Regions from separate parts of the Streptomyces nodosus genome, predicted to be linked through region 1. Evidence: riboswitches for the same ligand, from Rfam matches in the RefSeq annotation. Region 1 holds a riboswitch; the other holds the start of a gene.
The links. A riboswitch is a leader RNA that binds a small molecule or an ion and turns the genes downstream of it on or off. The one in region 1 is predicted to bind glycine.
Positions count from the first base shown of each region.

Region 2: linked by a shared signal. The riboswitch ahead of gcvP (aminomethyl-transferring glycine dehydrogenase) and the one ahead of gcvT (glycine cleavage system aminomethyltransferase GcvT) in region 1 are both predicted to bind glycine.

Region 1 covers NZ_CP023747.1:5,196,087-5,200,292, reverse strand. Annotated here, with positions in the region: gene CP978_RS23525 (enhanced serine sensitivity protein SseB) at 1-614, opposite strand, end outside; gene CP978_RS23520 (AAA family ATPase) at 619-1,356, opposite strand; glycine riboswitch at 1,540-1,640, shown strand; glycine riboswitch at 1,641-1,752, shown strand; gene gcvT (glycine cleavage system aminomethyltransferase GcvT) at 1,822-2,940, shown strand; gene gcvH (glycine cleavage system protein GcvH) at 3,051-3,428, shown strand; gene glyA (serine hydroxymethyltransferase) at 3,445-4,206, shown strand, end outside.
Region 2 covers NZ_CP023747.1:1,433,860-1,438,065, forward strand. Annotated here, with positions in the region: gene gcvP (aminomethyl-transferring glycine dehydrogenase) at 1-1,492, opposite strand, end outside; glycine riboswitch at 1,670-1,765, opposite strand; gene CP978_RS06515 (PRC-barrel domain-containing protein) at 1,902-2,273, shown strand; gene CP978_RS06520 (DNA polymerase IV) at 2,195-3,646, opposite strand; gene CP978_RS06525 (MerR family transcriptional regulator) at 3,702-4,206, opposite strand, start outside.

The DNA of each region.
Region 1 (4,206 bases):
ACGCCGATGAACATCACCGGGTCGGCGGTCTCGATCGCGGCCAGGCAGCGGCGCGCGGTGAGCACCAGACCGGTCGCCTCGAACTCGGCGGAGGCGGCGGCGAGAAGGTCCACCGGATCGTCCTGCCAGTCGGGCTCGAAGAGCCGGACACGGCCCCCGGTGACGGGCCCGCCCAGCGGGGTGTTCCCGCCGCGGCACAGTTCGGCCACCACCTCCGGCGGCAGCGGGGCGCCGACCACCCCGTCCGGGTTGAGCGCCAGGCCGACCTGCGGGGGCAGCCCGCGCGCGAACTCGACGGCGGGCGCGATCGTGAACGACATATGGGTGCCGACGACTTGGCGGAACTGCTCCTCCGAGCTGAACACCGGCACGTACGCCTGGCCCGCCAGCTCCATCGTGGGCAGGTCGAGGGACTCGCTGTGCGGGCCGCCGCCGTTGGGCAACGGCACCCACAGGAAGCTCCGGGCGAGGACCTCGACGATGCGGGCGCCGGACGAGGGGACGCCGAGTGAGGCGGAGAGCACCTCCTCCAGTTCGTTGCCCGGCCATCCGCCGTGCGGATGGGGGTGCGCCTGTGGGGGAATGCCCGCGGGAAGGTCCGCCTGGAAGTCCATCTGCCTACCGCCTGCTCAGAACCGCTGTTGTGGCTGAAAAGGCTAGCGGGTGGCCGGGCGAGGTGGCTCGGTCCGCGAAGTCGATCCCGCGCAGGACGTCCGCCGCGTCCCGGTCGAGCACCACCACCGAGCCGCAGCCGTGGGGCGGACGGCCTTCCTCCACCGAGCGCAGCAGACGGCGGGTGGCCCGGCGGTGCCTGAGGAACGCGCGCCGTGAGACGCCCCGGCCGCGCGCCCGCTGTCCCGCCAGGGCCGTGTCCGGGGTGACGTCGAGCAGCAGCAGATGGAGGGTGCCGCCGCGGCGCCGGGCCTCCCTGGCCAGCCAGTTGCGCACCCAGCTCTGGGTGCCGCAGTCGTGCACGACGGCCCCGGTGCCCGCGCGCAGCGCCCGGCGCAGGGCGGTGTAGTGGGTGAGCCGGACCAGCGGGCGGTAGAGCGCGTAGGGGAGGAAGCGGGCCAGGTGCCCGTCCCAGCGCTCCCGGGTGTCCTGGGAGTCGACCCGTAAGCCCCGCACGGCGCGCCGCATCAGGGTGGACTTGCCGCCGCCGGGCAGACCGGCGACGACGACCAGATCGCCGGCCCCGAAGGTGAGCCGGTGCGGACCGCGGCCGGCGCTCCCGCGCAGATCGCGGATCCCGCCGGGCCCCGCCGGCCCGCGCTCCCGCCGGGTCCCCGTCCCGGGCCGTGCGGGCGCCGTGACGTCCGGCGCCGTGGCGTACACCGTGGTCCTGTTCACCGTCATGCCCTCCCTGGCAGCGCGCTCCCGAAGGCAGGGATACCCGCCTCCGCCGAATGCAAAGAAAAGGTAATGCGCCAGGTTCACGTTCCGGTGCGGGAAACGCCACAGCCCGGTGACGGACATGGGCCCTGCCACGGGGCGGGTGTGGCGTGCAATGATGTCCGCGCCAACTGCATACCGGCCGCTTGAATCCGCGCGGGAGAGTTCCGGGTACGCATCTGCGTCCGGGCGCCGAAGGAGCAAGTCCCTCCCTTGAATCTCTCAGGCCCCTATACCGCGCGGGCGAGGCACATCTGAAAAGCGGGCCGCTTCCGGTGGCTCCACCCAAGGTGCAAGCCGTGACGACCGCCGCGCGGAGTCATGGCGAACCTCTCAGGTTCCGATGACAGATGGGGAGGAACGACCTCGCCCTCCCCACGCTCGGCGTCCGCTCGCGCGGGGGACCCCATCGCCCTGGGAGCACAACCGATGAGCAGTAGCCCCCTGCGCCGTACCGCGCTCGATGCCCTGCATCGTTCGCTCGGCGCCACGATGACCGACTTCGCCGGCTGGGACATGCCCCTGCGGTACGGTTCCGAGCGCGACGAGCACCTCGCCGTCCGCACCAAGGCGGGTCTCTTCGACCTCTCGCACATGGGCGAGATCACGGTGACCGGACCCGAGGCGAACCGGCTCCTGGACCACGCCCTGGTCGGCAACATCTCCTCCGTCGGCGTGGGCCGCGCCCGCTACACCATGATCTGCCGCGAGGACGGCGGCATCCTCGACGACCTCATCGTGTACCGGCTCGGGGAGCGGGAGTACCTGGTCGTCGCCAACGCCTCCAACGCCCAGGTCGTGCTGGACGCCCTGGTGGAGCGGGCCACGGGCTTCGACGCCGAGGTGCGGGACGACCGGGACGCCTATGCGCTGATCGCGATCCAGGGCCCGGAGTCCGCCGGCGTCCTCGGCTCGCTGACCGACGCCGATCTGGACGGCCTGAAGTACTACGCGGGCCTGTCCGCCACGGTCGCCGGGGTCCCGGTGCTCCTCGCGCGCACCGGCTACACCGGTGAGGACGGCTTCGAGCTGTTCGCCGCCCCCGAGCACGCCGAGGGCCTGTGGCGGGCGCTGACCGAGGCGGGCGCCCCGGTGGGTCTGGTGCCCTGCGGCCTCTCCTGCCGGGACACGCTGCGCCTGGAGGCGGGGATGCCGCTGTACGGGCATGAGCTCGGCACCTCCCTGACCCCCTTCGACGCCGGTCTCGGCCGGGTCGTGAAGTTCGAGAAGGAGGGCGACTTCGTCGGCCGCGCCGCGCTGGTCGAGGCCGCCGAGCGCGCCGAGAAGAACCCGCCGCGCGTCCTGGTGGGCCTGGTCGCCGAGGGCCGTCGCGTCCCGCGCGCCGGATACCCGGTGGTCTTCGGTGGCGAGGTGATCGGCGAGGTCACCTCCGGTGCCCCCTCCCCCACGCTGGGCCGGCCGATCGCGATGGCGTACGTGGACGCCCCGCACTCCGTCCCGGGCACGCCCGGCGTCGGGGTCGACATCCGTGGCAAGCACGAGCCCTACGAGGTCGTGGCGCTGCCGTTCTACAAGCGCCAGAAGTAGCAGCCACCGGGCGCGAGCCGGGGCGTGCCCCCGGGCATGTCCCGTCCGCTCGTGAGCGCCCCGGCGGTCCCCCTTTCACCTCCACTCCCCGCGTACAGGAGAATTCAGACATGAGCAACCCCCAGCAGCTGCGCTACAGCAAGGAGCACGAGTGGCTGTCGGACGCCGAGGACGGCGTCTCGACGGTCGGCATCACGGAGCACGCGTCCAACGCGCTCGGCGATGTCGTCTTCGTACAGCTCCCGGAGGTCGGTGACACGGTGACCGCGGGCGAGACCTGCGGCGAGCTGGAGTCGACCAAGTCGGTGAGCGATCTGTACTCCCCGGTCACCGGTGAGATCACCGAGGTCAACGAGGCCGTGGTGGACGACCCGTCGCTGGTGAACACCGCGCCCTTCGAGGGCGGCTGGCTGTTCAAGGTGCGGGTCACCCAGGAGCAGGACGACCTGCTCTCCGCCGACGAGTACGCCGCCCACATCGCCGGCTGAGGAGTCGTAGCAGCACATGTCGCTTCTGAACACACCTCTGCATGAGCTCGACCCGGACGTGGCCGCCGCGGTCGACGCCGAGCTGCACCGTCAGCAGTCCACCCTCGAGATGATCGCCTCGGAGAACTTCGCCCCGGCCGCGGTCATGGAGGCCCAGGGCTCCGTCCTCACCAACAAGTACGCCGAGGGCTACCCGGGCCGCCGCTACTACGGCGGCTGTGAGCACGTCGACGTGGTCGAGCAGATCGCCATCGACCGCGTCAAGGAGCTCTTCGGCGCCGAGCACGCCAATGTGCAGCCGCACTCGGGCGCGCAGGCCAACGCGGCCGCGATGTTCGCGCTGCTCAAGCCCGGCGACACGATCATGGGTCTGGACCTCGCCCACGGCGGGCACCTGACCCACGGCATGAAGATCAACTTCTCCGGCAAGCTCTACGACGTGGTCGCCTACCACGTCGGTGCCGACGGTGTCGTCGACATGGACGAGGTGGAGCGCCTTGCCAAGGAGTCCCGGCCGAAGCTGATCGTGGCGGGCTGGTCGGCCTACCCGAGGCAGCTGGACTTCGCCGCATTCCGCCGGATCGCGGACGAGGTCGGCGCCTATCTGATGGTCGACATGGCGCACTTCGCCGGCCTGGTGGCGGCGGGGCTGCACCCGAGCCCGGTGCCGCACGCCCATGTCGTCACCACCACCACCCACAAGACGCTGGGCGGCCCGCGCGGCGGTGTGATCCTGTCGACCGCCGAACTGGCCAAGAAGATCAACTCCGCGGTCTTC
Region 2 (4,206 bases), 3.8 Mb from region 1:
CGGACAGCCGGCGCAGATAGCGCAGCATCGCGGTCTCGGAGCGGTGCTGGTGGAAGACGGGGTGCGTGAGGTAGTCACCGGTGCGCAGCAGCGACTGCGGGAGCGCGTCCTCGGTGCTCGCGTCCAGCGCCTCGACCTCGCCCTCGACGCCGAACGCGGCCCATACGGCATCCAGCTGGGCCCGCCCGGTCGTCTCGTCGCAGGCGATCGAGACCTGGTCGGCGTCGACCGGACGCAGATTGACGCCCCGCTCGAGGGCGGCGGCGACCACCTCGGCGGCCCGCCCGGGCACCCGCGCGGTGAGGGTGTCGAAGTAGGCGCCGTGGACGACCTCGACCCCGCCCGCGGTGAGACCGGCGGCGAGGACCGCGGCATAGCGGTGGGTGCGCCGCGCAATGGTCCGCAGCCCCTCCGGGCCGTGGTGGACGGCGTACATACCGGCCATCACGGCGAGCAGCACCTGGGCGGTGCAGATGTTGCTGGTGGCCTTCTCGCGGCGGATGTGCTGCTCCCGCGTCTGCAGGGCGAGCCGGTAGGCCTTGTGGCCGTCCGCGTCCACCGAGACGCCCACCAGCCGGCCGGGCAGGCTGCGGGCGAACTTCTCGTGCACCGCCATGTAGCCGGCATGCGGGCCGCCGAAGCCCATCGGCACGCCGAAGCGCTGCGTCGTACCGATCGCGATATCGGCGCCCAGCCCACCGGGCGAGGCCAGCAGGGTCAGCGCCAGCAGGTCGGCGGCGACGGTGACCACCGCGCCCAGCCCGTGCGCCTGCTCGATGACCGGCTTGATGTCCCGCACGGCACCGGAGGCGCCCGGGTACTGGATGAGCACACCGTTGATCTCGCGCTCGGCGATCCCGGCGGGGATGCCCTCGGCGAGGTCGGCGACGACCACCTCGACGCCCGTGGGTTCGGCACGGGTCCGGATCACGGCGACGGTCTGCGGCAGCGCGTCCGCATCGACCAGGAAGAGGCCCTTCTTGTTCTTGCCCATGCGCCGGGACAGCGCCATCGCCTCGGCGGCGGCCGTGCCCTCGTCGAGCAGGGACGCGCCGGAGGTCGGCAGGCCGGTGAGGTCGGCGACCATGGTCTGGAAGTTGAGCAGGGCCTCCAGACGACCCTGGGAGATCTCCGGCTGGTAGGGCGTGTACGCGGTGTACCAGGCCGGGTTCTCCAGCACGTTCCGCAGGATCACCGGCGGCGTGAAGGTGCCGTGGTAGCCGAGACCGATCATGGAGTCCACGACCTGGTTGCGGCCGGCGAGCGAACGCAGCTCGGCGAGCACCTCGGGCTCGGTGCGCGCACCGGGCAGGTCCAGCGCGTCGGCGTTCTTGATCACATCGGGGACGGCTGCGGCCGTGAGCTCGTCGAGCGAGCCGTAGCCGACCTGCGCGAGCATCTTGGCCCGCGCCTCCTGGTCCGGCCCGATATGGCGCTGCTCGAAAGGTGTGCCCCGTTCGAGCTCGGAGAGCGGAATGCGATGGGCGGTCATTGCGGAGGCCTCCTGGTCTGACGCGACCTGCGAGGGGCACCACGGCGCGGGTACCCGGACGGCCTCCCCCTCTGTCATCTCAACCTGAGAGCTTCACCGGTCCGCCCGAGGGCGCTCCGGTTTTCACCGTCGGTGAGGGCGGAGTCCGTCGAGACCCGCCCTGCTTTCCAGAGTGACCTCGTCCGTGCGGTACGTGAGCCTGAGAGATTCCGGGGAGGGTTTGCTCCTTCGGCGCCTCCGGACCGTTCCGGAGGACTCTCCCGCACGGGGTCAACAGCCGCTTGCCAGACTACCAGCGGCGACAACCAGGGGTTTTCGAGTGGCCGCCTGGCCCGATGTGCACTTTTGTAGTGCTTGATACGCACTTCTGCAGTGGTGACGGATGGGTGAGGAACAGGCTGGAGGGCCCGTGAAGACCGAGATCGACCCGCGCAACCTGATAGGCCGCAAGGCGTTCGACCGCAACGGGAACAAGATCGGCACGATAGACGAGGTCTACCTCGACGACGCGACCGGTGTGGCCGAGTGGGCGGCCATCCGGACCGGCCTGTTCAGCAGGGACGCCTTCGTCCCGCTGGAGCCCAGCGAGCTGGTGGAGGGCGCGCTCTGGGTCCCCTTCGAACGGGCCCTCATCAAGGACGCCCCCGACTTCGGCGTCGGTCGTCATCTCTCACCCGAGCAGGAGCTCCAGCTCTACCACCACTACGGGCTTGACGTGGCGGCGCCGCCTCCGCCGCCGGACCGCGACTTCGGCCGTCTCGCGGGGTCCGACGGGGCCTGAGGCCCGGTAGTAGGCCGGTCGGGCCCCCTGAGCACCAGGGGCAGCGGATCCGCCGGCTCCAGCAGGGGGTCGTCGGTGCGGAAGGTACGGACGCGTCCCGGCCCCGAGTGGGGCGTCTCGAACCGTACGGTGACCCGGCCGAGGCCGCTGCCCTGCACCCATCCGTGCCCGTACTCGGCGTGCCGGACGTCATGGCCCGAACGCCAGAGGTGCTCGGACGACGGTTCCCGCTGCTCATCCGCGGGCGGGGGCGTCTCGTCCGTCTCCGGCTGCTCGGCCGGTCCGGTCTCCCCCGCGGCCAGGTGCGCCTGGGCGAAGAGGTCCTCCTGGGTGTAGTCGGCGAGACCGCTGACGCCGACGCCGAGCAGCCGTACCCCGCCGGTGGTGTCCACGGAGTCAAGGAGCCGTGCGGCCGCCTCCCGCACCACCGCGGGGTCGTCCGTGGGCCCGCGCAGGGTCTCGGAGCGGGTCAGGGTGGAGAAGTCGTATCTGCGCACCTTGAGCACGATGGTCCGCCCCGACAGGCCGGCCTCGCGCAGCCTGCGCACACAGCGGTCGGCGAGCCGCTGCACCTCCAGACCGACCCGGACCCGGTCGTGGATGTCGATGTCGTAGGTGTCCTCGACCGAGACCGACTTGGTCTCCCGCTCGGCCACCACCGGCCGCTCGTCCTGCGCCAGCGCCATCGCGTACAGCGCGTGCCCATGGGCCTTGCCGAGCAGCCGGACGAGTTCGTCCTCGCCCGCGTCGGCGATCTCCTCGACGGTGGTGATCCCGGCGCGCCGCAGATGGTCCCCGGTGGCCGGGCCCACCCCCGGCAGGGTCCGCACCGACATCGGGCCGAGCAGCGCGCGCTCGGTGCCCGGCCGTATCAGCACCAGTCCGTCCGGCTTGGCCTGCTCGGAGGCGATCTTCGCGAGCATCTTGGAGACGGCGAGCCCGACCGAGCCCGTGAGACCGGTGCCGGTCCGGATGTCCGCGCGCAGCCTCGTCCCGGTCCGCCGCGCCGACTCCTCGTCCCAGGCCGCTCCCCCGGCCTCCAGATCCACGAACGCCTCGTCCAGGCTCAGCGGCTCCACCAGCGGCGACAGGTCCCGCAGCAGCCCCATCACCTGCTCGCTGATCGCCCGGTAGAGACCGAAACGCGGCACCAGATACGCGGCGTTCGGGGCGAGCCGGCGTGCCTGGGCCATGGGCATCGCCGAGTGCACCCCGAGGGCCCGTGCCTCGTAGGAGGCGGTGGCGACCACTCCGCGCGGGCCGAGCCCGCCCACCACGACCGCCTTCCCGCGCAGACTCGGCTTGGACGCCTGCTCCGCCGAGGCGTAGAAGGCATCCATGTCGAGATGCAGGACGGTGGGCGCGGTTCTCACATCTCCGATGCTGCCCTACGCCACTGACAACGGGCTCGCTCGCCGGAGGCGCGCCTCAGACGGCCCGGTTGCGCCGCCGTGCCAGTTCGTCCGCCGGATTGTGGCCGACGATGGTCTCCCCCGTGTCGACGCGCTCGCCGTGCAGCTGGGACAGCGCGCTCTCCACGTCCCGCCAGACGACGCCCACCGCGATGCCGAAGATGCCCTGCCCGCCCTGGAGCAGGGCGTGCACCTCGTCCGAGGAGGTGCACTCGTACACCGTGGCGCCGTCGCTCATCAGCGTCATCCGCTCCAGGTCGCGGAAACCGCGCTCCCTGAGGTGCTGGACGGCGCTGCGGATGTTCTGCAGCGACACACCGGTGTCGAGGAACCGTTTGACGATCTTCAGAACGACAACATCACGGAAGCTGTACAGCCGCTGTGTGCCCGACCCATGGGCGGGGCGCACGCTCGGCTCGACGAGACCCGTGCGGGCCCAGTAGTCCAGCTGGCGGTAGGTGATGCCCGCGGCGGCGCACGCCGTGGGGCCCCGATAGCCGATGATGGTCTCGGAGTCCGTG